3 regions of the Aurantimonas sp. A3-2-R12 genome follow, and region 1 is predicted to be linked to each of the others. Evidence: predicted binding sites of a transcription regulator. Region 1 holds the regulator's gene; each other region holds the start of a gene.

What was found. The regulator PhoB, encoded in region 1, activates phosphate uptake and scavenging genes when phosphate is short. The targets are predictions, from matches to a motif close to TGTCATNNANCTGTCAT.
Region 2: ugpB (sn-glycerol-3-phosphate ABC transporter substrate-binding protein UgpB) is a predicted target of PhoB. The motif match lies at 7,439-7,455, and genes of this name have one in related genera.
Region 3: VSX60_RS14485 (PHP domain-containing protein) is a predicted target of PhoB. The motif match lies at 1,658-1,674, and genes of this name have one in related genera.

The regions. Positions count from the first base shown of each region.
Region 1 covers NZ_JAYXIH010000031.1:1,644-12,398, reverse strand. The annotation lists gene VSX60_RS15545 (substrate-binding domain-containing protein) at 1-795, shown strand, start outside; gene pstC (phosphate ABC transporter permease subunit PstC) at 876-2,258, shown strand; gene pstA (phosphate ABC transporter permease PstA) at 2,251-3,531, shown strand; gene pstB (phosphate ABC transporter ATP-binding protein PstB) at 3,564-4,364, shown strand; gene phoU (phosphate signaling complex protein PhoU) at 4,390-5,127, shown strand; gene phoB (phosphate regulon transcriptional regulator PhoB) at 5,134-5,874, shown strand; gene VSX60_RS15515 (GcrA family cell cycle regulator) at 5,987-6,538, opposite strand; gene VSX60_RS15510 (DUF5996 family protein) at 6,761-7,708, opposite strand; gene VSX60_RS15505 (aspartate aminotransferase family protein) at 7,960-9,174, shown strand; gene argF (ornithine carbamoyltransferase) at 9,185-10,147, shown strand; gene VSX60_RS15495 (Hsp33 family molecular chaperone) at 10,140-10,755, shown strand, end outside.
Region 2 covers NZ_JAYXIH010000032.1:6,751-17,505, forward strand. The annotation lists gene betA (choline dehydrogenase) at 1-1,253, shown strand, start outside; gene VSX60_RS15800 (DUF805 domain-containing protein) at 1,244-1,651, opposite strand; gene VSX60_RS15805 (cupredoxin domain-containing protein) at 1,794-2,237, shown strand; gene VSX60_RS15810 (DUF1850 domain-containing protein) at 2,286-2,693, opposite strand; gene VSX60_RS15815 (TRAP transporter permease) at 2,690-4,882, opposite strand; gene VSX60_RS15820 (hypothetical protein) at 5,068-5,628, shown strand; gene betC (choline-sulfatase) at 5,844-7,358, shown strand; gene ugpB (sn-glycerol-3-phosphate ABC transporter substrate-binding protein UgpB) at 7,554-8,858, shown strand; gene ugpA (sn-glycerol-3-phosphate ABC transporter permease UgpA) at 8,955-9,836, shown strand; gene ugpE (sn-glycerol-3-phosphate ABC transporter permease UgpE) at 9,852-10,700, shown strand; gene VSX60_RS15845 (sn-glycerol-3-phosphate import ATP-binding protein UgpC) at 10,703-10,755, shown strand, end outside.
Region 3 covers NZ_JAYXIH010000027.1:8,894-19,648, reverse strand. The annotation lists gene VSX60_RS14490 (extracellular solute-binding protein) at 1-433, opposite strand, end outside; gene VSX60_RS14485 (PHP domain-containing protein) at 697-1,644, opposite strand; gene VSX60_RS14480 (hypothetical protein) at 1,943-2,281, shown strand; gene VSX60_RS14475 (DUF6880 family protein) at 2,465-3,913, shown strand; gene VSX60_RS14470 (hypothetical protein) at 3,981-4,370, shown strand; gene VSX60_RS14465 (molybdopterin-dependent oxidoreductase) at 5,345-5,815, shown strand; gene VSX60_RS14460 (putative bifunctional diguanylate cyclase/phosphodiesterase) at 5,840-7,783, shown strand; gene VSX60_RS14455 (RNA-binding protein) at 8,615-8,851, shown strand; gene VSX60_RS14450 (hypothetical protein) at 8,913-9,557, shown strand; gene VSX60_RS14445 (XRE family transcriptional regulator) at 9,563-10,636, shown strand; gene VSX60_RS14440 (IS1 family transposase) at 10,681-10,755, shown strand, end outside.

The DNA of each region.
Region 1 (10,755 bases):
ATCACTGGCGCGTCGCGTGCCATGAAGCCGTCCGAGTGGGAGTTGTGCCAGAAGAACGGCGTGACCGACATCACCGAGGTGTTGCTCGGCTATGACGCGCTTTCGCTCGCGTCGTCGCAGAACGGCCCGGATCTGTCCGTCACCAAAGAGCAGCTCTACAAGGCGCTTGCCGCCGAAGTGCCCGTCGACGGCGAGATCAAGGCCAATCCGTACAAGAGCTGGAACGAGATCGATGCTTCGCTGCCCGCCGAGCCGATCCTGGTTTACGGCCCGCCGCCGACGTCCGGCACCCGCGACGCCTGGGTCGAACTCGTCATGGAAGAAGGCTGCGGCGAGCTTGCCGAAGTCGAAGCTCTCGAAGACGACCGCAAGGCCGAAGTCTGCCAGCGCATGCGCACCGACGGCGCGTTTGTCGAAGCCGGCGAGAACGACAACCTCATCGTCCAGCGTCTGGAGTCCGATTCGAGCGCCTTCGGCATCTTCGGCTATTCCTTCCTGTACGAAAATCAGGACAAGCTGAAGGGGGCGGAGATCGGTGGCGTCACGCCGTCGGAGACGACCGTTGAATCGGGCGAGTATCCGGTATCCCGTCCGCTGTTCGTCTACATCAAGAATGCACACCGTCAGGCGATTCCCGGCCTCAACGAGTTCGTCGCGGAATATGTCAGCGAAAACGCGATGGGACAGGATGGCTATCTGCTGGACCGCGGCCTCGTCCCGCTGAAGGACGAAAAGCTGAAAGAGATCCAGGACAAGACTGTGAACGGCGGCTCGATGGAAGCTCCTCAGGGCTGACATCCGGCGTTTCCTAGCCTACGCCTTCAAGCAATCCCGTCGGCCTATCCGGGTCGGCGGGACCCCAACGGAGCCTGGCCGTGCCGCTGAGCATCATCTTCGCCATTCCGGTGCTGTTGAGCATCGCCGGCTTCATTCTTGCCAGCCGCAAGGCACGCCGTTCGGGCGCGGCGAGCGAAGCGCGGCTCCACTCGCTTCCGAAATATCACGGATATCTGGCGGTGCTGCTGGTGTTGGTGCCAAGTCTCGCGCTGATCGTCGCCTGGCTGTTGCTCGAGCCGGCCATCCTGAACGCCTATATTCGCACGCTGCTGCCGTCGTCAGTGACGGACGGACTGAGCCCATCACGGCTCAGCCTCATCGTCGGCGAGGTCCGGCAGGCCGCTGTGGGTATTACCTTCGGCGAGCCCAGTGCGGCGGTTTTGGCCGCCGCGGAGCGCTTCAAAAGCGCTGCCACCCTGTCGCGGTGGATTTTGGCGGGGCTCCTCCTGCTTATCGGTGCCGGCGCCATTGCCTGGGTGCTGGCGCGGGTCCGGGTGCGGTTCCAGGCGCGCAACAACGCCGAGCGGATCCTGAAATGGCTGCTGATTGGTTGCGCCACCGTGTCGATTCTGGCGACGGCGGGAATTTTCTTCTCACTGGTATTCGAGGGATTCCGGTTCTTCGCGGTGGTCTCGCCGATCGAATTCTTCTTCGGAACGAAATGGGATCCGCAGATCGCCATTCGTGCCGATCAGGTCGGCAGCACTGGTGCATTCGGCGCCGTGCCGATCTTCGTCGGAACCTTCGTCATCGCGACGACCGCGATGATCGTCGCGCTGCCCGTCGGGCTGTTCGCGGCGATCTACATGTCCGAATTCGCGCCGAGGGCGGTTCGCGGCCTGGTCAAGCCACTCATCGAGGTCCTGGCTGGGATCCCGACCATCGTCTACGGCTTCTTCGCGGTCCTGGTTGTGTCTCCGGCGATCCGAGGAGCCGGCGAGGTAGTCGGCGTCTCCGTCTCGCCGACGGCGGCGATCGTGCCCGGCCTGGTGATGGGCGTGATGCTGATACCGTTCATCTCCTCGCTCTCCGACGATGCGCTGAATTCGGTGCCGCAGTCGCTGCGGGATGGTTCGTTCGGCCTCGGCGCGAACAAGGCCGAAACCGTCATGCGCGTCGTGCTACCGGCGGCCCTTCCGGGCATCGTCGGCGGTGTTCTCCTGGCCTCGAGCCGGGCGATCGGCGAGACGATGATCGTGGTGATGGCTGCGGGGCTCACCGCCAATCTGACCGCCAACCCCTTGGAAGGCGTCACGACGGTCACAGTCCAGATCGTCTCGCTGCTCACTGGCGACACGGAATTCGACAGCCCCAAGACACTCGCCGCGTTCGGTCTCGGTCTGACGCTGTTTATCGCGACGCTCGGCCTGAATCTCATCGCGCTGCAGGTCGTCAAGCACTTCCGGGAACAATATGACTGAGATCGTGTCTTCCGGCGGCGAGACCTCCCGCACGCAGCAATTGGTTCGGTCGAGCCTGAAACGGCGCAAGGCCGCGCAGACGCGTCTCAAGCTGTACGGGATCGTGGCGATCCTGTTCGCCCTCACAATGCTCGCGATCCTGGTCGGGTCGGTCGTCAGCTCGTCCATGGGCGCCTGGACGCAGACCCAAGTCCGCATCGAAATACCGCCCTTTTCCAGCGTCGAGGAGGCGGCGGCAAAAAGCCCCCGCTCGGCTGCCAACGATGCCATTTTGTCGTTCTTTCCCGCGACCGAGGGTCGCAAGGAGCGCCGCGAGATCACCTCGATCCTCAGCGACGGCGCGCAATACGACGTCAGGGATGCGATCGCTGCAGCTGGCGCTGCCGTTACCGAGGGGCTCGATGTGTGGGTTCCGGTATCCGACCCCTATGAGCAGCTCTATGAGGGCGTGATCGATCCCACCGTCGACGCCAGTCGGCGTCCGCTCAGCGACCGGCAGATCGAGGTTTATCAGGCGCTCGATGAGGCCGGGCGCATCCGCTCGACATTCGACTGGGGTCTGTTCACCAACGCGGACAGCCGCTTTCCGGAGCTGGCCGGCCTCAAGGGCGCAATCATCGGCTCGTTCTTCCTGCTGCTCGTCTGCCTGGTCGTGGCCGTGCCGCTCGGCGTCGGAGCCGCAGTCTATCTGGAGGAACATGCCAAGAAAAACCGGCTGACGGATTTCATCGAGATCAACATCAACAATCTTGCCGCGGTGCCGTCCATCGTCTTCGGCCTCCTGGGCCTTGCGCTGTTCCTGGGCTTTTTCGGATTGCCCCGTTCCGCGCCGCTCGTCGGCGGGCTCGTGCTGGCGCTGATGACGCTTCCGACCATCATCATCACGACGCGCAGCGCGCTCAAGGGCGTGCCGCCGTCGATCCGTGAAGCGGCGAGGGGCGTTGGCGCCTCCGAGATGCAGGTCATCGGCCACCACGTTCTTCCCGTGGCGTTGCCCGGCATCCTGACTGGAACGATCATCGGTCTGGCCCAGGCACTCGGCGAAACCGCACCCTTGCTGCTGATCGGCATGAACGCGTTCATCACGTCGGCGCCATCCAGCATAGTGGACGCGTCCACCGCGCTCCCGACCCAGATCTTCATCTGGTTCGACAGTCCCGAGCGCGGATTCGTCGCGCGCACCAGTGCCGCGATCGTCGTGCTCTTGATGTTCCTAACCGTGATGAATCTTACCGCGGTTCTTCTGCGCCGCCGTTTCGAGAGGCGCTGGTGATCTTGCGACAGGAATCCGCCATGGTGGACGATATGCAAACGACGTCAGCGAAGGGAGCTGCGGTGCGACCCAACCATCCGATCAAGATGCGGGGCGAAAAGGTCTCGGTCTATTACGGCCAGAAACAGGCCCTGTTCGACGTCGATCTCGACATCGAGGAGCGTCAGGTCACCGCCCTGATCGGCCCGTCCGGCTGTGGGAAATCGACCTTCCTGCGCTGTCTCAACCGGATGAACGATCCGATCGACATCGCCAGGGTCGAAGGCCATATCACGCTCGACGGCCGGGATATCTACGATCCCGACATCGACGTGGTGGAGCTACGCGCCAGGGTCGGCATGGTCTTCCAGAAGCCCAATCCATTTCCCAAGTCGATCTTCGACAACGTCTCCTACGGACCGCGTATCCACGGCCTGGCGACGTCGAAGACGGAGATGGAAGAGATCGTGGTGACCAGCCTTCGCAAGGCTGGCCTGTTCGAGGAGGTCAAGGACCGTCTCGATGAACCGGGGACCGGCTTGTCTGGCGGTCAGCAGCAGCGTCTGTGCATCGCTCGCGCCATCGCCGTCTCGCCCGAGGTGATCCTGATGGACGAGCCGTGTTCGGCCCTCGATCCGATCGCGACCGCCAAGATCGAGGAACTGATCGACGAATTGAAGCAGAACTACACGATCGTGATCGTTACCCACTCGATGCAGCAGGCGGCGCGGGTGTCGCAGCGCACGGCGATGTTCCATCTGGGCCGCGTCGTCGAGGTCGGGGCGACGGAGAAAATGTTCTCCAACCCCGACGACAAGCGCACCCAAGACTACATCACCGGGCGCTTCGGCTGAACGAAAACTATGAGGAAAGCGGCAGATGACCGAGCATACCGTCACGTCCTACGAGGACGAACTCAAATTCATCGTGCGCCGGATTTCGGAGATGGGCGGCCAGGCCGAGCGGATGGTCGAGCAGTCGGTCGCGGCCTTGATGCGCAGCGACTGGGATCTGGCGCAGTCGGTCGTCGCCGATGACGTGTTGCTCGACGCGGCCCAGCGCGACCTCGACGAGCGGGCGATCCGCACCATCGCCAAGCGCCAGCCGATGGCCGTCGACCTGCGCGAGATTGTTGGCGCCATCCGCATTTCCAACGATCTGGAGCGGATCGGCGATCTGGCCAAGAATATCGCCAAGCGTGTGATCGCCGTGCACGACCATTCCCAGCCGGTGCAACTCGTGCGCGGCATCGAGCATTTGTCGGAACTGGCGCTGGTGCAGCTGAAGGAAGTGCTCGACGCCTATGGCGAGCACGATCACCTTCGGGCGATGGCGGTTCGCGACAATGACGAGCAGATCGACGCGATGTACACCTCGATCTTTCGTGAGCTGCTGACCTACATGATGGAAGATCCGCGCAACATCACCGCCTGCACGCATCTGCTGTTCAGCGCGAAAAACATCGAGCGCATCGGCGACCACGCGACCAACATCGCCGAGACGATCTATTATATCCAGACCGGCGAACAGATGGAGGCGGAGCGGCCGAAAGGCGACAGCACTCCGTCCTTGGTGCAGCAGGGGTCCAACCTGCCGCCCGCCGGCCCCGAAGGGTAAACGGACATGGCCACACGCATCGCCGTGGTGGAGGACGAGGACGCGCTCGGCGTCCTGCTTCGCTACAATCTCGAAGCCGAAGGTTACCAGGTCGACGTCATTACCCGGGGCGACGAGGCGGACCTGCGCCTCAAGGAAGAATTACCCGACCTCCTGATCCTGGATTGGATGCTGCCGGGTTTGTCCGGCGTCGAACTTTGCCGCAGACTTCGTCAGCGCGGCGAGAGCGAGAAACTTCCGATCATCATGCTGACCGCCCGCGGCGAGGAAAGCGAACGCGTGCGCGGCCTGTCGGTCGGCGCCGACGATTACGTGGTCAAGCCGTTCTCGACGCCGGAACTGATCGCACGGGTTCGGGCAATGCTGCGGCGGGCAAAGCCCGAGAAAATCTCCAAGCTTTTGACCGCCGGTGATATCGACCTCGATCGGGAGAACCACCGGGTTCGCCGGGCCGGCCGCGAGATCAAGCTCGGCCCGACCGAGTTCAAGCTGATGGAGTTCTTCATGCAGTCCCCAGGGCGGGTGTTCTCCCGCGAGCAACTGCTCGATGGCGTCTGGGGCAGGGACATCTATGTGGATGAGCGCACCGTCGACGTCCATGTCGGACGCCTGCGCAAGGCAATCAAACGCGGCCGCGAGCGAGACCCGATCCGGACTGTTCGCGGTGCCGGCTACGCCCTCGACGAGCAATTCTCCGCCACCGCCAAACCGTCGGCGACAAGCGCGATGGAGAGCGCGGGGTCGTAGAGGAACGAGCATCCGCGGCCGTTCAAGACGAAGAGACCTCCGAATACCAAGAGACCGCCGAATGGCGGTCTCGATTTCCCGGAAAGTGAAAGCTCGGAAGGACGCGCGCTTGTCAGCGCGCCCGTCGCCGTTCGGATGCCGGCTGGAAGGCCAATGACGCGTGGTATTCGCAATAGGGCGAAGACTCGTTCGAGCCGTTGCCGCAAAAGTGGAAACCCGGCTTCAGCGGATCGCCCACTGGCCATTTGCAGGTGCTCTCGGTCAGTTGCACGAGGCTGAGCTTACGCGCGATCGGGACCACTTCGCCAGATTGACGTTGGGGTTCGGCGATCACTTCCGTCTCCTCCTCGGGATCCATCTTCAAAGCCGTCGCACCGTGGGTGCGGGGCATCGAGCGCGCCGAAACCGATTGCGCCGGCATAAAACGTGCCGGCTGCACCATTTCGATGGTCTCGACTTCCTTCAAGTGGGGCGACGCTTGCCGTTCCGCAACCGGAGCCGCGACATTGGGAGACTTCGCGCGCGATTCCAGCTTCAGCCGATGGACCTTTCCGATCACCGCATTGCGGCTGACACCGCCCAGCTTCTCGGCAATCTGGCTGGCACTGAGGCCCTCCGTCCAAAGCTGCTTCAGCAACTCCACGCGTTCGTCGGTCCAGCCCATGACAAGCTCCTTACAGCAAAAATATGCGGCGGGCGGAATCCTTCACCCCGCACAAACGGTGTGCGAGGTGACGCACTACATTTATTGAGGAACTAGGTCCGCCGCACGAAATCTAGTATCTTGAATTCAATTTAGCCCATCGCTGGACTCTGTGACAAGAGTCCAGCGTGTCACAGGCGAATCGATTTGTCGTTTTCCCCAGACTTGTGGGTTAATGGGGCGTTAACGCAGACCGTGAATTTTGCGCGGAACGCGAGGCACGCCGAATTCGCACTCCATCGCGGCCCGGTTCCAGCCACCCCTATCGGCCGCTGCCGCGTAGGTCGATTGCAGGAACCGCAGCAGCGTCGCTTCCGGATCGGCGCTTGTCCGGACCGATTCATACGGCAGCAGAAACTCTCCGAGCTTCGCGTCGAAGCGCGCGGCGACCGGCTCCACCGCACGGTCCGCGAAGCCATTCGGCACGGGGTAGGCGTAGGAATAGAACATCGCCTCGTCGATGCCGCCGCCCCCCGGCCAGAACCCTGCCGAAGAGACCTCGTGGCTGTAGGCCTCGCGCGTCACCACATCCGGCAAGTTTGGAAAACCGCCGGGATGCAAAGGGGCGGGGCGACCGGAAAAACGTGTCACGGCAAGATCGAGCGCGCCCCAGAAGAGATGCACCGGGCTGACCTTGCCGACAAAGCCTGTGCGAAAACGTCCGAACACACGATCGATATGGATAAGGGCTTGGTGGAAGCGGCGCACCGCGTCGCGGTCGTAAGGCCGCTCCTCGGTGTCGGAGGCGAATGGAACCTCGTCCGGCAATTCGTTAGGGCGGCCATGAATGGAAGGCTCACCGCCCACGGACGTGACCAATCGCTTGGTGCGGTCGAAGAAGGCGGCGACGCTCATCGGCTGTAGCGGAAAGCTTTCACGCGAACCGCTTGCGGCTTCGGCCACAAGAGCATGGTCGCAAAAGTCGAAGCTGAGCGTGACCACGCCGCCGGGATCCGGGATCGGACCGGTCGTCAACCCGCGTGGGGTGACATAGAGGGTGGCGTGCCAGGAATGATTGACCCAGGGGGTATGGGCGAGCCGGTATTTGCCGACAATCTGCGACCAGAGATGAAGGGCCTTGCAGGTTTCCCGCCAGGCCGGGAAAGGCAAGACGGGCCAATCGGAATTCATTCAATCGACCTCTTTTCGCCAAAGCCCTCGCGGCGAAGGCGGTTGCCCACGGGGCAAACGATCGCTTCCGATAGTATCCTTCTGCGGGTTTCATTGACACCCGCCCGACCCGCTGTGGTATAGCTAGGCATCCGATGCATTCGGAGCGACCCGCAAAGCCTGCCCTCTCGGCAGGCTTTGACGTTTCCAGAACCTGATCCAAGACGATCCCACCCGGGAGCCGAACCGGATCATCAGCGAAGTCGATCGCCATGGCTGACAGCAAGGACCATCAATCGCCTCTCTTCGAGACCTACGCGCGCGCCGATCTCGCCTTCGAGCGCGGTGAAGGCGTCTGGCTGGAGACGCGCGATGGCCGACGGTACATGGATTTTGGCGGCGGTATCGCGGTCAATTCCCTCGGTCATGCCCATCCGCATCTCGTCGCCGCGCTCAAGGACCAGGCGGAGAAGCTCTGGCATGTGTCTAATCTTTATGAGATTCCCGGCCAGCGGCGCCTCGCCGAACGATTGACCGCCGCGACCTTTGCCGATCGCGCCTTTTTCACCAATTCGGGCGCCGAGGCGCTGGAATGCGCGATCAAGACGGCGCGGCGTTATCACTTTGTCAGCGGCGCGCCCGAACGTTTCCGGATTCTGACCTTCGAGGGCGCGTTCCACGGGCGGACCCTCGCGACGATAGCCGCCGGCGGCCAGAAGAAATATCTCGAAGGCTTCGGCCCGAAGGTCGAGGGCTTCGATCAACTGCCGTTCGGCGACCACGAAGCGCTGAAACAGGCCGCTGCCGCGCCGGACGTCGCCGCGATCCTGATCGAGCCGATCCAGGGGGAGGGCGGCATCCGCAAGGTCCCGCCCCAGTGTCTCCGGGGGTTGCGCGGGCTTTGCGACAAGCATGGCATCCTGCTGATCTATGACGAGGTGCAGACCGGGATCGGGCGAACCGGCACGCTCTACGCCTACGAGCATTCGGGCGCCGCGCCGGATATCCTGGCCTCGGCCAAGGGTCTCGGCGGCGGCTTTCCCATGGGCGTATGCCTGGCGACGGCGGAAGCGGCCATCGGCATGACGCCGGGAACCCATGGCACGACCTATGGCGGCAATCCTCTGGCCATGGCCGTGGGCAACGCGGTTCTCGACATCGTGCTGGCGGACGGTTTCCTTGAGCATGTCCGCGACACCGCACTGTTGTTCAAGCAGTCGCTGGCATCGCTGGCCGACCGCTATCCCGACGTCGTCGAGGAGATCCGCGGCGAAGGTCTGCTACTCGGCCTCAAGGCCAAGGTTCCCAACACCGAACTGGTGGCGGGCATGCGGGAGCAGGGGCTCTTGGCGGTTCCGGCCGGAGACAATGTCGTACGTCTGCTGCCGCCGCTGATCCTGACGGCGGACGAAGTCCGGGAAGGAATGGCCCGCATTGAAACGGCCGTTGCTTCCCTGTCGCTGGGCAACCGGCGCAAGAGTGCATGAGGCCGGAGCGATGATGAACGGACATCCCAAGCATTTTCTCGATATCGCGGCGGTCGAAAGCGGCGAGCTTCGCGCCATCATGAGCGATGCGGCGGAGCGCAAGGCGCTCGGCCGCAATGGCCCGAAACCGCTTGCCGGCAAGGTGCTGGCGATGATCTTCGACAAGCCCTCGACGCGCACCCGCGTGTCGTTCGATGTCGCCATGCGCCAGCTCGGCGGCGAGACGCTGTTTTTGTCGGGCGCGGAAATGCAGCTTGGCCGTGAGGAGACGATCGCTGATACGGCGCGGGTGCTTTCGCGCTATGTCGACGCAATCATGATCCGCACGACCGCGCACGCGCGGCTGATGGAACTCGCCGAGTTCGCCACCGTGCCGGTGATCAACGGACTGACCGACGACACGCATCCCTGCCAGATCATGGCCGATCTTCTGACCTTCGAGGAAAAGCGCGGGCCGGTTCGCGGCAAGACCTTCGCCTGGACCGGCGACGGCAACAACGTCTTGTCCTCCTTCGTCGAGGCGTCGGCCCGGTTCGATTTCGCCTTGCGGGTCGCGACACCCGCCGGATCGGGACCCGACATGCACTTCGTCGAAAGGGCTCGCAATGCGGGGGCCTCGATCCTAACTACCGACGACCCGGTGGAAGCGGTGACCGGCGCCGATTGCGTCGTCACCGATACCTGGGTGTCCATGGGCCGCGAGGACCAAGCCCGCGGCCACAATGTCTTCATGCCCTATCAGGTGAACGAGCGCCTGATGGCGCATGCCAAGCCCGAGGCGCTTTTCATGCATTGTCTCCCGGCCCATCGCGGCGAGGAAGTGACCGACGCCGTCATCGACGGACCGCAGTCGGTGGTCTTCGACGAAGCGGAAAACCGGCTTCACGCGCAAAAATCGATCCTGGCCTGGTGTTTCGGCGAAGTCGTCGCGGACCCATCGCAGCAGGGCATGGCGGGTAAGAAGCATGGCTGAGGCAGAACGCGCGCTCGGCGAGTTTGGCTATGCCGGCGACGACGCCGTAGTCCCCTTCAACGTCGAGGCGCTCGAAGCGCGCGGCCGGGCGGTCCAACTCGGCCCCATGCTGGATCAGATCCTCGGGCGTCACGATTATCCCGAGCCGGTGTCGCGCCTGCTCGCCGAGATGATCGCGCTGACGGTGTTGCTCGGCACGTCGCTGAAATTCGACGGCAAGTTCATCGCCCAGACTCAGACGGACGGGCCGGTGGACCTTCTCGTCGTCGATTTCGCCACGCCCTCGAGCGTCAGAGCCTATGCCCGCTTCGACGACGCCAAGCTCGACGCGGCCATCAGCGCCGGCACGACGCATTCCGAGGCGCTTTTGGGCAAGGGCGTCATGGCGCTCACCGTCGACCAGGGCGCCTATATGCAGCGCTACCAGGGCATTGTCGAACTGAACGGCACATCGATGGAAGAAGTGGCCGAGGCCTATTTCCGCCAGTCGGAGCAGATTCCGACGGCGGTGAAGCTGGCGGTCGCCAAGATCGCCCGGCGCGGCGAGAACGGGTTCGTCGAGGGTTGGCGAGCCGGCGGCCTCATCGCGCAGTTCCTGCCCGAGGCGC
Region 2 (10,755 bases), on a different contig from region 1:
GGCGCGGCGGTTCCGGCCCGCTCAACGTCAAGCGTGGCGCCATGGAAAACCCGCTCTATGGCGCCTTCGTCGAGGCCGGGCGGCAAGCCGGCTATCCGGTCACCGACGACTACAACGGCGAATACCCCGAGGGCTTCGGCCCGATGCAGCAGACGATCTGGCGCGGCCGACGCTGGTCGGCGGCCAACGCCTATCTGAGACCGGCCATGGCGCGGGGCAATTGCCGGCTGCTCCAGGCCAATGTCATGCGCGTCGCCTTCGAAGGCAATCGCGCCACTGGCGTCGAGGTGAAGCGATCCGGCCGCACCACCGGCCTCGTCAAGGCGCGGCGCGAGGTGGTGCTTGCCGCCGGCGCCATCAACTCGCCGCTGATCCTCATGCATTCGGGCATCGGCGATCCGGCCGAGCTGTCCCGCGTCGGCATCGACACGCGGCTTGCCCGCCCGGGCGTCGGGCAAAACCTGCAGGATCATCTCGAACTCTACATCCAGCAGAGCTGCACCCAGCCGATCACCCTCAACGGCTATCTCGACCTGTTCTCCAAGGGCCGGGTCGGGCTGGAATGGATGATGCTGCACACCGGCTACGGCGCCACCAACCATTTCGAGGCGGCGGGCTTCATCCGTTCGCGCGCCGGCGTCGACTATCCCGATATCCAGTATCACTTCCTGCCCGGCGCGATCCGCTATGACGGCCAGGCCGCGGCCCCCGGCCACGGCTTCCAGGCCCATGTCGGGCCGATGCGCTCGAAATCGCGGGGCGATATCCGGCTGACCAGCGCCGATCCCGGAGCCAAGCCAGCGATCCGCTTCAACTACATGTCGCATGACGACGACTGGACCGAGTTCCGCCAGGCGATCCGGCTGACCCGTGAGTTGTTCGCGCAGACCGCTTTCGACGCCTATCGCGGGCCGGAGATCCAGCCGGGCGACGCGCTACAGAGCGATTCCGATCTCGACGGCTTCATCGCCCACCACGCCGAAAGCGCCTACCATCCCTGCGGCGCCGCGCGCCTTGGCGCTGATAGCGACACCAACGCCGTGGTCGATCCAGAATGCCGGGTGATCGGCATCGACAATCTGCGCCTCGCCGACAGCTCGATCTTCCCGCGCATCACCAACGGCAATCTCAATGGCCCGTCGGTCATGGTCGGCGAAAAGGCCGCCGACCATATCTTGGGCGAGGGGATGCTGGCGCCGGAGCCCGAACTGCGGCCGTGGATCAACCCGGACTGGCAGACCCGTCAGCGATAGGCCTCGCGCCGTCCCAGTGGCGGTGGGCCGTATTCGTTGGTCACCGTCTCGCTGGGCTGCGCGGCGAAATAGAGGAAGACCAGCCAGCCGACCAGCGGGATCAGGCCGACCAGCAGCCACCAGGCCGAGCGGCCTGTATCGTGCAGTCGCCGCGCCGCGACCGCCAGCGTCGGCAGGAAGACCGCCAGTGTGAACAGCGCATCCAAAGGGCGCGCGCCATGACCGCTCAGCGGGCTCAAGCCGAGGATCGGTCCGACGATCACGCTGTCGACGAGGCCGAGGACAAAACTGGCGATCACGGTGAACAGCACGAACCACCAGAATTCCGAACGCGGCGCGCGGCCCCGGAAAATGGCGTAGTTCGAAAACACCGAGCGGACGGCTTCTGTAAATCGCATGCTTGCCTCGACTGGATAGCGGACCGATGCCGCCAAAGTGATGCTCCGAACGATGCCGCAGGGCCGGTGGCGACGCCAGGGCCCTTCCGCGGCGTCCACGGCAGGCGTAAACTGCAACGCTCTGCCCGCTTGGGAGGTTGCGATGCCTGTTTCATCCGCAGATGCCGCGTCGGCCGGCTCCTGCGTGTCCCGCCGCCAGGTCCTCGGCCTTGCGGCCCTGTCCGGCCTCGCCGCGCTCGGTGGCTGCGCCACGGCAGGTTCGACGACCCCGCCGCCGGGCGTCGCAGCCGTTATTTCCGCGACGACGCTGCTGGCGTTCAGTCCGGCGGTTGTCCAGATCAAGGCCGGCGACACCGTCGAATGGCGCAACGCCTCGCCCTTCGGCCACACCGTGACCGCCGATCCGTCGCTGGCGAAGAATGCTGCCAATGTCCGGCTGCCGCTGGGCGCGGGGCCGTTCAATGGCCCACTGCCGGCCGGCGGGATCTATCGGCGGACATTCGCCCGGCCGGGCACCTACGACTATGTCTGCCTGCCGCACGAGGGCGCCGACATGAAGGGCCGGGTGGTGGTGACAGCGGGGTAGGGCGTTTGCTGCCTTCGGCTGCAGAAGCAGCGCAGGCGATGACTCCGCCTACGGATTTCCCACCTCGTCCGCCTTATCCGCGTCGCACCAGCGGACCACGATCGGCGCGGCAGGCTCGGCCCCGAGCGTCAGGCAGTCGCCAGCTGTGCCCTCAGGACTCCCCTCTGCGCACAGGGTCCAGCCCGCTCCGGTCGCGCCGGAGGCGGCGAGCACCAGCTCCGGGATGGCGGCGAGATGCGGCGTATAGACATAGGCGCCGTCCCTGAGCACCGCGTCCGGCGGCGGCTCCATGCCGGCGCCGGAGCCCTCGACGCGGCCCTCGACCACGGTCAGCCCGTCCGGCCCGGCGGTCCAGCGTTCCTGCCAGCTGGTCTTTTCCACCGAGTGGGTCCAGGCGAGGGTGAAGGCGGAGGCGGCGAGCACGATCGTCTTGCCGGCGGTGAGGACGCAGATCATTGCGCCAGTGTCGTCGTTTCGTCGGCGGCTTGGACAGAAGCGGGCCGCTCCACGAGACCGCCGGGTCCGCCGGTGCGGTTCACCGTTTCCGGCACGCCGTACTTGCGCACTTGCCACAGGTGCCAGCCGATCACCAGCGCGGCGAGGCCGAAGCCGATTTCGTCGGTCGCCGGCAGCGCCGCGATCAGCGTGAAGGCGGCGACGGCGGCCAGAATCCGCTCCCACCATTTGAGCGGCGCGACGAGGAAGCCGATCGCTGCCGCGCCCCACAGCCCGATGGCGAGGCACGCCTTGATGACGACGTAGATGACCGCCGGCCAGAAGCCGATCGCATCGGCGAGTGGTCCACCATCCTGCAGCATCAGCGCCGGCGTGTAGACCGCCATGAACGGAATGATGAAGCCGGCGAGCGCCACCTTCACCGCTTCCATCGAGATCTTCAGGCCCGGCGCCTTGGCGATCGGCGCCGCCGCGAAACAGGCGAGAGCCACCGGCGGGGTGAGGTCGGCGAGGATGCCGAAATAGAACACGAACATGTGGGAGACGATCAGCGGCACCCCCAGCGCCAGCAGGGCCGGACCGGCGATCGAGGAGGTGATGATGTAGTTGGGGATGGTCGGAATGCCCATGCCCAGAATCAGGCAGGTGATCATGGTCAGCACCAGCGACAGGAACAGCGAGGTATCGCCGACGGAGACGATGTATTGGCCGAAGGTGTTGGCGACGCCGGTCAGCGTCATCGTGCCGACGATGATGCCGACGATGGCGCAGGCAATGCCGACCGGCAGCGCCGTCTTGGCGCCTTCCGATAGCGCGTCGCGGGTCAAGATCAGCGTCTCGCGACCGCCCTTGAACAGCGCCGAGAGGGCGATGAGGATCGCCAGCGCGATCATCACCGGCATGATGCCATATTGAAAGAAGGCGGCGGCCGACAGGCCGAGGCCGATCCAGAACACATAGCGCAGCGCCTGCACAGAGATGCGCCCGGCGAGCGGCGCGCCGAGGATCAGAAGCGCCGTCAGGGCGAGGCCGATGGTGCCTGCGAACAGCGGCGTGTAGCCGTTGAACAACAGCCAGACCAGAACGATCAGCGGCAATAGCAGATACCAGCCGTTCCTGAGAGCCGCCAGCGGCGAGGGCAGTTCGGCGCGCGACAGGCCGAGCAGGCCGCGCTTGCCGGCTTCCAGATGCACCATCCAGAAAACCGAGCCGAAATACAGGATCGCCGGGACCACCGCCGCCTGCACGACGGCGGTGTAGGGAACGTCGATGGTCTCGGCCATGATGAAGGCGACGGCGCCCATCACCGGCGGCATGATCTGGCCGCCCATGGAAGCGGTCGATTCGACGCCGCCGGCGAAGGCGGCGCGGTAGCCGAAACGCTTCATCAGGGGAATGGTGAACTGCCCGGTGGTCACCACATTGGCGACGCCGGAGCCGGAGATCGTTCCCATCAGGCCGGAGGAGATGACCGCCACCTTGGCCGCGCCGCCCTTGGCGCTACCGACGAGGCCGAGCGAGATGTCGGTGAACAGCTTGATCATCCCGGCGCGTTCGAGAAACGAGCCGAACAGGATGAACAGGAAGATGTAGGTGGACGAGACGTAGGTCGGGATGCCGTAGATGCCCTCGGTGCCGAAGGCCATGTGGTCGATTACCTGCGAAAAATCGTAGCCGCGGGTGACAAAGGGCGAGGGCAGATACTCGCCGAACAGCGTGTAGGCGAGGAACGTCCCGGCGATGATCGGCAGCGCCGGCCCCATGATCCGCCAGGTGGCGACGAACAGGATCGCCAGCGCGGCGACGCCGACGGCGGTGTCCATCGGCAGCGGCATGCCGGCTCGAAAGATCAGCGCCTCGTATTCCCACCATTGGTAGAAGGCGACCCCCATGCCGGCGACGCCGAGCGCCCAGAACAGTGCGCGCGAAGCCGGGTTTTCGCGCTTGATCGCGGCGATCAGCGGCAGGCCGAGCAGGCAGAGGAAACCGACATGGACGGCCCGCACGATCTGGCTCGGCAGATCGAGAAGATGCGAAGCCGTCGCAAGCTGGAAGATCGAGAAGAAAAACGCGATCCAGAACAACAGCCGGCCTTCGAGGCTGGCCGGAAACCCGGATGACAGCGGGTCGTGCAACTCCGCCCGTTCGTCGTCGGTCGGATTCAGTTTCTCCGCAAGCCCCTGATTCATGATGCGGTTCCTCCCGAATGCCCGTCGCGGCGGGACCTTAGCCGCGCGGAGGAGGGGGTGCAAACGGCCAGGCGCCGGGCTGCCGGAGGCTCGCAGGGCCGCAGTGACCGGGAATCACTTTGCCGCCCTATTGCGTCGGTAATTCGCTAGCCGGGCACACGTCCGAATCACCAAGGAGGCCTTCAATGAAGACCAGAGCGGCAATGATGAAAACCACAACGATCCTGTTTCTTGGCGCGGCTCTTGCCGCCACACCGGTTGCGATCGACTGGACCCATTTGTCCGTCGGGTCGGCGGATGTGCTGGCCCAAGGCAAAGGCGGCGGTAATGGTGGTGGAAACGGGGGCGGCAACGGCGGTGGTAACAGCGGCGGCAATGGTGGCGGCAACAGCGGCGGCGGGAATGGAAACGGCAATGGCGGGCGAAGCGCCAGTGGCGGGAACGCTCACGGCAAAAGCGGCGAGAATCGCAACTCCGCTGCCTCGCTCGGCCGGTTGAATGCCTCCCACGCATCCGCGACCGCGATGGAAAATGCCTCCTCGCGCTCGGTGGTTGGCCAACTCGGCGCATACAAGGACGCCGTGGCCGACGACGACATGGAAAAGGCCGCGGAGTTCCTGGCCACGGCGGCGAATCATACGGTGACCGAGGAGACCGTCCGCGCCGTCAATACCAAGCTCGGCATCGAACTCGACGACCCCAAGGAGGTGGCGAAGCTCGCCGAGATGGCGAGGCAGATGCAGTAAGCTTCGGCTATTGCCCGGTCCCAAGGTGGTGACAAGATCGCTTCTTGGGGCGGGGCGTCAACCTTCACCCACCTTGGCACGACCGAGCGGTCCTCTCGAAGGGCCGCTCGACGCTGTTCGCGGAGGCCGTTTGCCGTGGTAGGAGCGGGGCGGTTAAGGCCGCAACGGCAATCCGTTCGGCGGTCTCACGTGAATCACCGCGAAGGACCCGCTCCATGGCCCGCCCCAACATCCTGATCGTCATGGTCGATCAGTTGAACGGAACGCTGTTTCCGGACGGGCCGGCGGAGTTTTTGCACACGCCGAACCTTGGCGCGCTCGCGTCACGGTCGCTGCGGTTTCAGAACGCCTATACGCCGAGCCCGCTCTGCGCGCCGGCCCGCGCCGCCTTCATGGCCGGACAATTGCCGAGCCGCACCGGCGTCTACGACAATGCGGCGGAATTTATGTCCTCGATCCCGACCTTCGCCCATCATCTGCGGCGCGCGGGCTATCGCACCGCCCTCTCCGGCAAGATGCATTTCGTCGGCCCCGACCAGTTGCACGGCTTCGAGGAGCGGCTGACCACCGACGTCTATCCGGCCGATTTCGGCTGGACGCCGGACTATCGCCGGCCGGGCGAGCGGATCGACTGGTGGTATCACAACATGGGCTCGGTCACCGGCGCCGGCGCCGCCGAGATCAGCAACCAGCTCGAATATGACGACGAGGTCGCCTATCACGCCGGCGCCAAGCTCTACGATCTGGCGCGGGGACAGGACGAGCGGCCGTTCTGCCTGACCGTATCCTTCACCCATCCGCACGACCCCTATGTGGCGCGGCGCCGCTTCTGGGACCTTTACGAGGATTGCGCCCATCTCGATCCCGCGACCGGGCCGATCCCCCTCGCCGAACACGATCCGCACTCGCAAAGGCTTCTGAAGGCGTCCGATTTCGAGAAATTCGCGATCACGCCCGAGGATGTCCGCCGCTCGCGCCGGGCCTATTTTGCCAACATCTCCTATCTCGACGAAAAGATCGGCAAGATCCTCGGCGTGCTGAAAGACTGCCGGATGGCGGAGAACACCGTTGTCCTGTTCGTCTCCGACCATGGCGACATGCTTGGCGAGCGCGGCCTGTGGTTCAAGATGAGTTTCCGCGAGGGCTCGTCGCGCGTACCGCTGATGCTGAGCCTGCCGGGCGGCGAGAGCGGGCTGGTGGCCGTGCCGGTCTCGACCCTCGACGTGCTGCCGACGCTGGGCGATCTCGCCGGCATCGCACCCTTCGCCGATGGGCAGAGCCTGTTGGCGACGGCGCGCGCCGGAAGCCGTTCCGGACCGGTGCCGATGGAATACGCGGCCGAAGGCTCCGAGGCGCCGATGATCTCGCTGAGAGACGAGCGCTTCAAGCTCAATCTCTGTGACATCGATCCGCCGGAATTTTTCGACCTGGAGGCCGATCCAGGCGAGGCGCGCAATCTGGCGGCGGAGCCCGGATGCGGCGGGCCTGCGGCCAAGGAAGCCTTCGACCAACTGCGACGGTTGGCGGAAACGCGCTGGAACCTCGCGGCCTTCGACGCGGCGGTGCGCGAGAGCCAGCAACGGCGACTGATCACCTACGAGGCGCTGCGCAACGGCGCCTATTACCCCTGGGACTACCAGCCGCTGCAAAAGGCCTCGGAACGCTACATGCGCAACCACATGGATCTCAACGTGCTGGAGGAGAACCAGCGGTTTCCCAGAGGGGAATAGGCGAGGCGGAGCAACGGTCCTGCTGGCTCCGGGCGACGGCGGTCTGGCGCAAAAATATGCAGGCGGTCTGTTTTTTGCGCTGTCATCGAAGCTTCGTCATTGCGTCACGAACCGTTTTTGAAGCACTGTTACGGGGCGTCTTCGACAAGCTCGGCAACAGGGCCCGAGAGTCGCATCAACGGGTGAGGACATCAGATGAACCGCAAACTTCTCAGCGCAGCCGTCGCGCTTGGGGCGATGATCGCCGGCGCGAGCCAGGCTTTCGCCGTGACCGAGCTGCAGTGGTGGCACGCGATGACCGGCGCCAACAACGAGGTCGTCGAGACACTGGCCAAGGAATTCAACGAAAGCCAGCAAGACTTCAAGATCGCGCCGGTGTTCAAGGGGACCTATCCCGAGACGCTGAACGCAGGCATTGCCGCCTTCCGCGCCAAGCAGATGCCGGCGATTATCCAGGTCTTCGACGTTGGCACCGGCGTGATGATGGGCGCCGAAGGCGCGGTGAAGCCGATCGCCGAGGTGCTCGAGGCGGGCGGCTTTACCTTCGACAAGTCGCAATATCTGCCGGGCATCGTCGCCTATTATTCCAGGCCCGACGGCACCATGCTGTCGTTCCCGTACAATTCCTCTTCGCCGATCCTCTATTACAACAAGGACATCTTCGAGAAGGCCGGGCTCGACACCGAAGAGCCGCCGAAGACCTGGCAGGCGGTGTTCGAGGCGGCACGCAAGATCAAGGAATCCGGCGCGGCCGAGTGCGGCTATACCTCGACCTGGCTGACCTGGATCCATCTGGAGAACTTCGCCGCCTGGAACGACGTGTCCTATGGCACCGAGAAGAACGGATTGGCCGGCACCAATGTCGAGCTGAAGCTCAACGAGCCGATCTATGTCGAGCATTTCCAGGCTCTCGCCGATCTCGCCAAGGACGGCGTGTTCCGCTATGGCGGCCGCACCTCGGAGGCCAAGCAGCTGTTCCTGTCCGGCGAATGCGCCATCCTGACCGAATCCTCCGGCGGGCTTGGCGATATCGTCAAATCCGGGATCAACTACGGCATCGGCCAACTGCCCTATGACGAGAACGCCGAAGGGGCGCCGCAAAACACCATCCCGGGCGGCGCCAGCCTGTGGGTGTTCGGCGGCAAGTCGGACGAGGAATACAAGGGCATCGCCCAGTTCTTCAATTTCCTGTCGCAGACCGACATCCAGGGCCGCCTGCATCAGGCCTCCGGCTATCTGCCGGTGACCAAGGCCGCCTATGAGGCGACCAAGAGCTCCGGCTTCTATGACGAGAATCCCGGCCGCGAGACGCCGATCACGCAGATGATGGGCAAGGAGCCGACGGCCAATTCCAGGGGCGTTCGCCTGCCGAACCTGCCGCAAATCCGAGACATCGCCAACGAGCAGTTCGAGGCGATGCTGGCCGGCGACCAGGATGCCCAGACGACGATGGACAAGATCGTCGAGCAGGGCAACGAGGCGATCGCCGAAGCGCAGTAGGACGCCGAACCCGCAACGCGCGCCGGGCGGTTCGACCGCCCGGCCTTTTCCATGGGCTTCGCTTCACGTGTGGCCTGATTCGGACCCAGGATCGCCGTGTCGAAAGCCGTGTTCCCCAATAAGTGGCTGCCCTATCTGCTGGTCGCGCCGCAGGTGGCGATCACGATGGTCTTCTTCTACTGGCCGGCAAGTCAGGCATTGTACCAGTCGGTTCTGCACGAGGACCCATTCGGGCTGAAGTCGGAATTCGTCGGCCTCGCCAATTTCCAGTCAGTCCTGTCGGACCCGGCCTATCTCAACGCCATCAAGGTGACGGCGATCTTCAGCATCTCGACCGCGGCGCTGTCGATGTCGCTGGCGCTGCTTTTGGCGACCGCCGCCGAGAAGGTAGTGCGCGGACGCGGGCTCTACCGCACGATGCTGATCTGGCCCTACGCAGTGGCGCCGGCCGTTGCGGGCCTGTTGTGGATGTTCATGTTCAATCCGGTGATGGGCACCTTCGCCTATATGCTGCGACGCAACGGTTTCGATTGGAACCCGCTGCTGGACGGCGATCAGGCGATGCTGCTCGTCGTCGTCGCGGCGGCCTGGAAGCAGATCAGCTACAATTTCCTGTTTTTCGTTGCCGCCCTGCAGTCGATCCCGAAATCGCTGATCGAAGCGGCGGCGATCGACGGTGCCGGATCCACCAAGCGCTTCTGGACGATCATCTTTCCGCTGATCGCGCCGACGACGTTCTTCCTGCTGGTGGTCAACACCGTCTACGCCTTCTTCGATACGTTCGGCATCATCGATTCGGTGACCTCCGGCGGCCCGGCCCGGGCGACGGAGACGCTCGTCTACAAGGTCTATGTCGACGGCTTCGTCAATCTCGATCTCGGTAGTTCGGCCGCCCAGTCGGTGATCTTGATGGCGATCGTCATCGCGCTCACGGCCTTCCAGTTCCGCTATGTGGAGAAGCGGGTGCACTATGCGTGAGGCGGAGATACCGCGATGATCGAGCGCCATTCCATCGGCCGCCCGATCGCGCATGTGATGCTGGTCCTCGGCATCGTGATCGTCGCCTTTCCGATCTACTACACGTTCATGGCGTCGACGCAGACGCTGCAGGCGATCCTGCGTCCGCCGCTGCCCCTCATACCGGGCGGCGAATTCGTCGAGAACTATGGCGAGGCGCTGTTCGGCGGCATCGGGCGGATCGGCGGCGTCAACGTCTGGACGCTGTTGTTCAACACGACGGTGATGGCGCTCGGCATCGCCATCGGCAAGATCGTCATCTCGATCCTGTCGGCCTTCGCTATCGTGTTCTTCCGCTTCCGGCTGCGCATGACCTTCTTCTGGCTGATCTTCATCACCTTGATGCTGCCGGTCGAGGTCCGCATCCTGCCGACCTACAAAGTGATGGTCGATCTCGGTATGATCGATACCTATGCCGGGCTGATCCTGCCGCTGATCGCCTCGGCGACGGCGACGCTTCTGTTCCGCCAGTTCTTCATGACGATCCCGTCCGAGCTGGTCGAGGCGGCGCGGGTCGACGCAGCCGGGCCGATGCGGTTCTTCTGGGACATCCTCATTCCGCTGTCGAAGACCAACATCGCGGCGCTGTTCGTCATCCTCTTCATCTATGGCTGGACGCAATATCTGTGGCCGCTGCTGGTCACCAACGACAACCAGATGAACACCATCGTCATCGCGCTGAGGAAGATGGTGTCCTTCGCCGACGCCGATACGCCCTGGCACCTGGTCATGGTGACGTCGATCCTGGCGATCGTGCCGCCGGTGCTGGTGGTCGTCCTGATGCAGCGATGGTTCGTGCGCGGCCTCGTCGAAGCGGAGAAATAAGCGTGGCAGGCATCGAACTTTCCGACGTCCGCAAGGTCTATCCCGGCGGGGTGGA
Region 3 (10,755 bases), on a different contig from region 1:
CCCAGTTGAAGGGGATCGCCACGCGCTCGCCACGCTGCACGGCGCCGAGCTGGATCGAATCGCGATACATGGAGGGGATGAGGTTTCCGGTCTCGATGCGGCTCTCGTCGAGCGGCTGCAGGATGAACTGGTCGCCGTCCTGGTAGTTGGCGACGTTGGTCACGCTCGGGAAGATGACGTCGAAGCCCTTGCCGCCGGCGGCCTTCAGCTTCTGTTCGGCTTCGTCGTTGGAGCCGTAGGTCGACACGTTCATCGTGATACCGGTGTCGGCCTGGAACTTCTCGATCATGTTGGGCTGGATGTAATCGCCCCAGACGAAGACGTTCACGCTGCCGGACGACTGGCCGAAGGCGGGAGAGCGCATGACGGCGGGCGCGGCGAGCACCGCCGAAGCGGCGAGGGTGCTCTTGAGCACGGAGCGACGGGTGATCATCGAACGGCAATCCTTACCATGGTTGAAGCTGGCGCCGTGATAGTCCCCACCCATGAAGGACCCGCGACGGAACGATGACAGTTGGACGACAGCCGGCGGCGCCTTGGTCCGCGATGATCGCCAGCTTGAACGGATAGGCGTGCCGTGGGCGCCGTTCCACCGCTGATAGTCTGGGATCAGACGGCGGGGGCCCGAGATGCCGGAGGCCAGCAACAGATGGATTGTTGCCTCCTCTAGGATGACTGCCACAGAGTCCCGTCGCGCTATGATATCCAGATCGGGTTCGACCAGGCCCGTTTGCCCGCGCGGTCCGTCACCGTCACACGAATCCAGGGCGACGCTCGGAAGCGATCGAGCGGCACCACCCCGCGCGTCATCGTATTGCCGTGCAAAGCCAAGGACGCTGACCCATGCCCCTGAACAATGATGGCTGCCGCCGCCGAACAGGCGACCTCGACCCCGTCGGCGCCAACAGTGATGTCGCGGATTTCGGGCCCCTGGCTGGAATAGAAGCTCCCGTCCTTCAACGCGGTCAACAGCGCCTCGGGCGTGTTTGCCGCGGCCTTGACCATGACCCAGCCGCCGAAATGGTCGGGTTCCGAGAAATGCGCGTCATCGGTCGCGATGAGGTTCAGCTTGCGCCCCTCGGACAGTAACAAGTCCAGCATGTGAAATCCGTCCGGCCGGTCGCACCCCACGGCGCAGCCGTGGTTATAGACCTCGACCGCATGGGCGGCCGCGATGCTGCGGGCGTCTTCCATCGTCAGACCTGACCATTGGGGATGTGCGATGGCCACAAAAGCCCCCGCGGTGCGGGCACGCGCAGCCAGATCCGTAGCACTTTCCATCCCCTCGACCGGATGGAAATGCGGCGCGTCGGGTGGGGTGAAATCCGCGGGCAACCCCACGGCCACCAGATGCCACAACTCGCCGTTCAGCATCGCACCCGAATGAATCTCAGCCCCGAGGATGGTGGTGAATTCTTGGTCGCGGAACCCGGTCGTGTCGGTGATCGGATAGCCATAAGTCCCGACGAAATGATCGGTCAGTGCCAGGAAATCATACCCCTCAGCCTTGTAACGGCGGCAGACCTCTATCGGGTCGAGCACCCCATCGGATTTGTTCGAATGGGTATGCAGGTTGCCGCGGTAAAATTTGCCGGGGGCCGAAAAGAAGCTGCTCATTGGGGGTCTCCAGAGTGTGAGGACCATTTCGCAGAGCAAGATGACAGTCAGGTGATGGTTGTTGGCTTATGGCGTCCTACATCTTCTACGGTTGCGCTCGTCGAGGATCACGGCGATAGGCCGATGATCTGGTTCCATGGCGCAAGTAGCGCCTGCTCCCCTATGCGACGAGCGACGGCTTGGTTCAGCAACTGTCTGTCGACCTTGGTGTATCCGATGATCGAGCAGGCAGGATGCTGCATGGTGACGGCGTGCTGGCGCCCCGACGGCCGCGAGTTATTTCGACCGCGTCTGGAAGGAAATGTAGGCGGATGTTGCCCGCGAGATGATCGACAATCAGTGGGCGAACAACCACGGCGGCGACAAGAAGACGATCTTCGCCGCAGCGATGGCGACGGCCTTCTCGGAAGATGCCTGCGAAAGCGCGGGAACTGACCCCGCCCACCGGCTTCCCGCCGGCAATGACTTTGTTATTGAAAGACGCCGGCTCGGCTTCCGCCGAGACGTCAAGGTGCCATCGACACTGCCAGTAGTGAGGCGGACGCGGCATCGCCGTTGGTTGCCCATGGCCGAAACGGCCGGTAACGCGGAGGGCGTAGCGACTGAAAACAAAGGGATGGTCCTGCGGCCATGTGTAAATGAATACAGCGGCTTGAGACGCTGACTTCCGGAACATGATCAAGGGGACGTCTGGGGCACTTCCTTCTTTTGCCATTCATATCGGACATGCGATCGCCGTGCGTTGCGGGCTCGTCGCTGGATGGGAGATCCGCGCGATCTGCATCCGGCCTTGCGATCGACGCAGGGTTACGTCATTCCGCAAGCCAAGCCAGAAGACGAGACCGACATGGCATCGAAGACCACGCTGAACGCAAAGAACCTTGAAGCCCTCGGTGCCGAGCGGCTCGCGAGCCTGTTGATCGAGATCAGCACCGGCAGCGCGAGCGCCAAGCGGCGGCTTCGCCTGGAACTGGCCGGGGCGCAAGGAGCAGGCGAGGTCGCGCGACAAGTGCGCAATCGCTTGATGACAATCGCGCGCTCGCGGTCCCTCGTCGGTTGGCAACAGCGAAAGGCCCTGGTCGGCGACCTGGAAATACAGCGACGCGCCATCGTCGACGAGGTCGGCAAATCCGATCCCGCCGAGGCCCTTGACCTGATGTGGCGGTTTCTGGCGTTGGCGACCCCGGTATTCGGCCGGTGCGACGACAGCAGCGGGACGGTGATCGGGATATTCCACGGGGCGTGCGACGATCTCGGCAACCTCGCCAAAGCCGCTGGCGCCGATTCCACACGGTTGGCCGACCAGGCTTTCGAGGCGCTCCTCGAAAACGACTACGGGCAATATGACGAATTGATCGCGGTGCTGGCGCCAAGTCTTGGACAGACAGGTCTCGATCATCTGAAGGCGCGCCTCGTTGCGTTCTCCCAGACGCCGCCCGATCGGCCGGGGAATGATTTGGAACGGCAGGTGATCGGATGGGGGAGTGGTGGCCCGGTCTATGCCGACGAGATCGAAGCGCGCCGGCATGACAGCACCGTTCGCCTTGCCCTGGAAGCGATCGCGGACGCGCAGGGCGACGTCGACGCGTTTATCGCCCAGCAGAGCGAGGCGGCGCGGACTGTCCCGGCAGTCGCCGCCGAGATCGCGCAACGTCTTCTTGAGGCCGGGCGAGCGAACGAGGCATGGACGGCGATCAATCGGGTCGACGATCGGCGATCGGACCGGCTGGGCTGGATTCCGTATGAATGGGAAGAAACCCGCCTTGCCGTGATGGAGGCGCTTGGCCGGGCCGACGAGGCGCAAGCGTTTCGATGGGCATGCTTCGAGCGCAGGCTCAGCGTCAGGCATCTGCGTGCTTATCTCAAGCAACTGCCCGACTTCGATGACGTCGAGGCCGAGGACCGGGCTCTGGCGCATGCGCTCGCCCATCCCGACGGCCACGAGGCCCTGGTGTTCTTTCTCAACTGGCCGGCGCTCGACACGGCCGCGGCGCTGGTGTTGCAGCCCGGGCGCGAGTGGAACGGGGACCACTACGAGCTTTTGACCCCGGCGGCGGATGCGCTGGCCGGAAAATATCCGCTGGCGGCAACAAGGCTGCTGCGAGCGATGATCAACTTTGCTCTCGAACGGGCAAGGGTGAAGCGATATCGGCATGCGGCGCGGCATCTAACCGAATGCGCGGGCCTTGCGGCGGGGATCGAGTCATTCGGCGAACTCGAAACTCACGAGGCCTATGTCGCGCGACTGAAGTCAGAGCATGGCCGCAAGACGTCGTTCTGGACAAAGATGCCCTGACTGCCGCTTCGCAGCTGACTGCGGTCCGTGGATCCTCTGTCTTCCCGGACGCGCAGGATCGGCAGGAATGGGGATTGTCAACATCGGCGCGATGGTCCGGCCCGCCACCGGCAAACCTGCCAGCGTCCGACGACACGCGGGTGGTCTCGCAGTCGCCGAACAACAGGCTTGCGGGGCTATCGAGATCGTCGAAATCTGCCTTGGCTCATCGCGGTCGGTATCCATCGGGCCGTTGCAGGCCGATCAGCCGATCCTCAATAGGAATCGGCAGATCTCTCTTCTGCCACGCCGCAAAATCATCCCCGCCGGACAAGGCGCCGACAATCAGCATCTTGGTCGAGGCGCGCTGGCTGTGCGGTATTCTGACCCGCAACTCGCCGCGGATCCGCCGCGAAACCACGGCCATCCCGACCCTTTCTCTTGCTCCCTAATGTTGGGCGAGATCGCGGATCCTTGATTTTCGACCCTATTCGAGAGCCGGCGCTTTTCCGGTTGGGGAAAGCGAACCGCCCGCGTTTCGTCCGCGCGATCGTCGAACATTTCGATACCGCCGGACCGCGGCGATAATGTAAGAGCGAACAGAAGGAGCCATCCGTTATCATTGCCCCGGCTGCGCCCGGTTAGGATCTCGGCCGCGCATGGATCTTCCTCAAAGCATTCGCGTCATCCAAATACGGCTTTGCCGCTCTAAAGGCTTTACGTCCGATTTCGACAACCCTTTCTGATGGCTGATTTCGGGCGTCGCTTGCCGCTTTACGCCATATCTCGTTTACCGTCTGCTTGATGTCCTCGAAAATCCGGTGTGCCTCGTCGTCCGTCCACTCATAGCTATCGAATACGCGCATCGATCGTCCACCTCACGCTCAAGCCGGCAGCTGAAGGTGCTATAGCGGGCCACTCGCGCTTGAGTTCCGCAAAATTGCTTTGGCTGGCTAGCGACTGCGCCATTGGATAGGCCGGGCAGTGAAAGGCCTTCCGCGATCAAACACCAACGGGTGGCCACACGTAGAGGGGCTTCTCGCTGTGCTATCCGCACTGACGAGTGCCATGACGACATGGACCTCGTCGGGCACGCTGGCAAATCCGGCGAGATATCGGTGCCCCAAAAGCCGGCCAGCCCCAGCAAATGCGCGCCGCCCGCCCGTTGGTCGCTCACCGCGCGAGGCCCTGAGCTCTCCTACGGACATTTGCTCGCTGATCTTCGCGCCATCGCTCTTTGCCGGGAACCGGGGTAAGGCCCTGTCAATGAAAAAATCGCAACCAGTCACATCACGCGTCGCCGGGAATAAGTCTCTGAAATTACAGGCAATTTCTTAAGCCGATATTAGGCGCGCTGGGCGACTGTGAGTTCGATGCAATTTACGGAGATGAACCATGGTTCCGCTTGTAAAGAACGCCTCGCTCTTGTCCGCCACCCTGCTCGGCGTTTTGATGGCGTTCACCTCTCATACCACCCACGCCGGCGAGCTCGCTGATCCAACGGGCAAGGCGATCCTGTGGATATCGGGCAAGATCGATACGACTAATAAAGGAGATACCGCCGTCTTTGATCGTGCGATGCTGGAAACGCTCGGCACCGTCTCCTTCAAAACCATGACGCCTTGGTACACCCAGCCGGTCACCTTCGAGGGCGTCCCGCTGGCAAAGCTGATGGAACTGGTCGGTGCCGAGGGTACAAATGTCAAAGCGGTTGCGTTGAACGACTACAGCACCGACATCCCGCTGGAGGACTTCGAAAAGTATGGCGCCATTCTCGCCTTGAAGCGGGACGGCGAATATATGTCGGTGCGGGACAAGGGACCGCTGTTCATCGTTTATCCCTACGATAGTGACAAGGAACTCCAGAGCCAGACCTATTATGGCCGATCGGCCTGGCAACTCGCCAAGCTCATTGTCGAATAAATCATCATATTCGAAGGTCGGAATATGAGGCTGCGTCTCATCCAAGCGCTGCTGGCGGTGACGGTCGGCTGCTTCGTCCTGGCGACCGCCTACATCTCGTACCTGATTGCCGAACGACAGCGGGCGCTCCAAGAGGTTTCTCGCTATAACGTCGTCTGGTCGGTCAATCAGGCGCTCGTCGAGTTTACGCGTCTGCAACAGCGCGTTGCGGAGTCCGCGATCCTTGGCAGCGGCATCGACGCGGACGAGGTCAGACTCCGCGCCGACATCCTCCTCGGCCGCCTGGATATTCTCAATAATGGCGAGGCTGAAGGGTTCATTCGACGCGACCCTGAGAACGTCCGTGTTCTGGGCCGGCTCGAAGAAACGCTGAGTGCGGCGGAGCCGATTCTGGGTCGGTTGGGCGAGCCCGGCACGGTCCTCGCGCTCAATCGGCTGTTGACACCCCTCCATGCGGAACTGGCCTCGCTTGCTTCCGATGCCCGGCAGACCGGCGACAGGCGCATTGCAGAGGATCAGGGCGAGCTTCGGCGCCTCCACCGCTTGTTCACCGGCCTTGCTGCCGGTCTGATCCTCTGTGGCATCGCCCTGATCCTCTTGCTCTTATGGAGCAACCGCCTGCTGGCACGCTCCGACACCAAGCTCCGGCAGGACCAACTGAAGATCGTCCACATGGCGCGTCATGATCCGCTGACCGGTCTCGCCAACCGCCTTCGGTTCAATGACGAGCTGGAAGCCTGTTTGAACCACGCCAATTGTGGTGCGTCGTCGTTGACGATCATGTTCCTCGATCTCGACTGTTTCAAGGACATCAACGATACGCACGGTCACCTCTTCGGCGACGAGGTGCTGAAGGCGGTGGCCGATCGGCTGCGAAGGAACATTGGCGATGACAATCTCGTCGCTCGGCTCGGTGGCGACGAGTTCGCGATCCTTTTGCCGCCCTCGCGCGAGACCCGCGACTGCGCCGGTCTCGCCTCGCGCCTGATCGCCGCCATCAGTGCGCCCTTCGCTATTGACGGCGTCGAGTTCACCATCGCGGTAAGCATCGGCATCGCCGAATTAAGAGACCGTTCCGCCGAGCCGGGACAACTTCTCAAACAGGCCGATCTCGCTCTTTACCAAGCCAAGGGCGATGGCCGGGGAATCTTTCGCTTCTTCGAGCCGAAGATGGAAGAAGACCTGCACACCCGCAAGTCGCTTGAAGCGGAACTGCGTAATGCGCTCGGCAATGGCGAGTTGGAGGTTTTCTACCAGCCGGTCATTGAGGTCGCCCGCGACGCTATCTGTGGCTTCGAGGCCCTGATGCGCTGGCGTCATCCGGAACGCGGCATGATTCCACCTGCCGAGTTCATTCCCCTTGCGGAGGATGTCGGATTGATCGTTCAGCTCGGCGAATGGGTGTTGCGGCAGGCCTGCGCCGAAGCGGCCTCCTGGCCTTCCGAGATCAGGATCGCCGTTAATCTGTCGCCGGTGCAGTTCCGCGATCGGGCCCTGGTGCAAACAGTGGTCAGCGCCCTTGCCGCCTCGGGCTTGGCCCCCAGCCGGCTTGAACTGGAAATCACCGAGACCGTGCTGCTCGATCGTAGTGACCGGAATGTCGCCATCCTGCACCAGCTCCGTGGACTTGGCGTCCGGATCGCGATGGATGATTTCGGCACCGGCTATTCCTCGCTGAGTTATCTGCACAGTTTCCCCTTCGACAAGATCAAGATCGATCAGTCGTTCGTGCGCGGCTTATCGACCTCCGCTGACAGCTTGGCCATCGTCCGTTTGGTGGCCGGACTCGGCTCCAGCCTCGGCATGACCACGACCGCCGAGGGCGTCGAGACGGAAGACGAGTATTTGGCACTCAAGGCCGTAGGATGCATTGAGGTTCAAGGCTACTATTTCGGCCGACCGAAGCCCGCCTCGCAAATCGAGTTGGATCGTCCGAGATCGCAGGCTGGCAGCCGATCTGCCGCTTGATTTCGCAGCTTCGAAGCCGAACTGATCGATCAGATCGAAGACGTGACAAACGCATCAACTGATGCCCACGGGAGCGAAAGCTGACTCTTCCGGGATTCCCAAAATCGCGGAAAGTCTGAATCCATCATGGCAAACGGTGGTTCCTCATGGAAGCACAGGTTCCCCTTCGCACGGATTATGACGGCCCAACGCTGAGAAGGTCGCGAAGGCAACGAAGGAGGCGGCTCAGGCTCGGCGCCGCCATCCGCATCGTCATGCGTCGACAAGACATGTCCATGCATTTTTGATCGACGACCACCATGGGATCTGGCCGATACGGTCACGCAGGGCAGGGACCCAGGGCGCAAGGATGGAGATCATCGATGGCGGAGAAGGCTAGTCTTCTGACCGTTCAGGGTGCCGGCAAGCGGCGGATCCCGGACGGAAAACGGTCGAAATCCGGCAGGCAGGCGGCCTTCCCAGTGCCCGTGGACATGGGGGACGCCCCCGATGACGAACGGCCTGGTGTCAGTAGGGATGGAAGGAAGCACATCGGCGAGCCTCCGGTAACCGAGCAGCACCGTCCGAGGTATCAGCGGGTAGTGTCTCAGTTTGAAATCTGAAATTTGAGCCGCCCCTTATCGCGCCGGCCGCCCGTCTCCTATATGCTTACCGTAAAGCATTCAGTTAGGAGGTCGCGATGGGACAGGAAAAAGAACGTCGGCTTGTCGAGGAAGAGAGGCGCATTGCTGCCGCAGAGCGGCAGGGCCGCGTTTGCGGTTATTGCGGGGCTCCGATTCCCTTTGACCAGAAAGGGTGCGCCTCATGTGCCGGCGCACTGAAGGATGACTAATGCCGACCGGACCTAAAGGCGAAAAGCGCCCCGCCGACGTGATTGGCAACGCTGTTCGCGTGATGCAGATCGCGACTGGCGAGGAAAATGAAAACTATGACACTACCGACGACGGCAAGGATAAGGCCGCGCAGGAAATGGGCCGCAAGGGCGGCGCAGCTCGGGCGAAAAATATGACGCCGGAGCGGCGGGTGGAGATTGCGCGGAAGGCGGCGGCAAAACGGTGGAGCAAGTAGGGCTTGATCTTTGTCCCATTTTCCCGCATCATATGATGAGCGAAAATGGGACAAACGAATCATGGCCGAAGAAATCCTGATAGTTGCTGAAGAGGCTCGTAAGACAGAACTGGATGCCTTGCATCTTGATTTTGATAAGCTGGCTGAGGTCGTCAGATACGCCGATAGCGAGCGGGCGCTTTGCACGGGCAACGATCCAAAAGGCTTCAAACTGGTAACGGTCAACGCAAAGGCAGCTCGTGGCTTACGGGAGCAATTCTGCGGCGAAGATTGGGTTTACGATGAAACCGACAACCAACCTGGGATTATGAACCCCGCTCTTTCACTTCGTGTGATCCCGTGCAATTTCGATGAGAACGCGGGCAATCTGTTGAAGACGCCGACTAATCGCACCAGCAAGGGGGCTGCATCCGGCACGAAAGTTAGGTGCAATGGAACCGGATGGCTGCCCGGATTGGTGGCGCCCGCTTTCCAGGATGATCGCGAGGTCACAACGCTTGTTCTCGGAATCTATTCAGAGGACGGCGAGCCCTTGCGTGCGGAACTGTCGTTTCCGATAGGGTTTGAGAAGAGCCAGTACACATCGTTCAGCAAACGAATCGTTTTGCTGACAGGTGCGGAAGACTGGTCAGAACGAACCGGCGAAAGTAACCGTGGCGAGCCAACGGAAACTGTCGATATTCCAATCACTCGTAAAACCACGTAATCGCTATGTTAAATCCAGAGAGATTGGAGTTGGTCCGGCTTCGGCATGGACTGACAAAAATTGGATTCGCAAACGAACTCGGGGTAGATAGAAAAACCCTTCAACGCTTTGAGAAAGGCGATTACGATTTGCCGACTGCCAGCGTCGACAAATTGCTCGCATTTTCAGGCTATCCTGAAGAATTTTTTGAAGACAAGACATCGCTGGAATATCCAAACCCAAACGGTGTGAGCTTTAGATCGCTTCGGTCACTAACAGCATCTTCGCGTAATTCGGCAATGGCAGCGGGAGCGCTGGCATTTGTGTTGGATGATTTCATCACGAGCGAATACTCTGTGCCCCGCAGCAATCTGACAACGGAAGTCAAAAGTGTTTCGCCTGCGAAGGCTGCCCTAAGTCTACGCGCTGATTGGGGAATTGGGCTGCGCCCAATAGGGAACTTTCTGAACCTCTTGGAGCAACACGGGATTCGGGTTTTTTCGCTGACCGAGGGAACTCGTCATCTGGACGCATACTCACTTTGGCGAAACGATAAGCCATATATATTTCTCAACACGTTGAAGACGGCAGAACGCAGTAGGTTTGATGCAGCTCACGAGTTGGGGCACCTATTGCTGCATCGTCACACGGGGTCGTCACACGCAAGTGCAGAGTCAGAAGCCGACACGTTTGCATCCGCGTTTCTCATGCCAAAAGAGGATCTACTCGCAGAAATCCCGAGGGTCAGGTCTCTTCATGACATCATACATAAGAAGCGGCGTTGGGGGGTCTCCGCCGCAGCGCTGGCTTATACGCTTCACAAAATGGGGAGAATTACGGATTGGCATTACCGTAGCTATTGCATCTCACTAGCAAAAAACGGGCGAGACAAAGAACCAAATCCAATGGAGCGGGAGTCTTCGCAGATTTGGGAGAAAGTGCTGACTGACTTGTGGAAGCGCGGCATCCCCTTAGCTCGATTGGCAAGCAAGTTGCATATTCCAGAGCGCGAACTGAACAGCTTGTTATTCGGAATTGCGACTAAGGAAAGCGCGCCAGAATCAGCAAGAGTCAACCCGCCACTTCGCGCGGTGAAATGAACAATATGCTTGACACTAAGCATATAAGTTCACATATTAGGGGCATGAACAAGTTGCCCCTCAAAACCCGAGTCCAAATCCTCAACATGCTGTGCGAGGGATCGTCCATGCGTTCGATC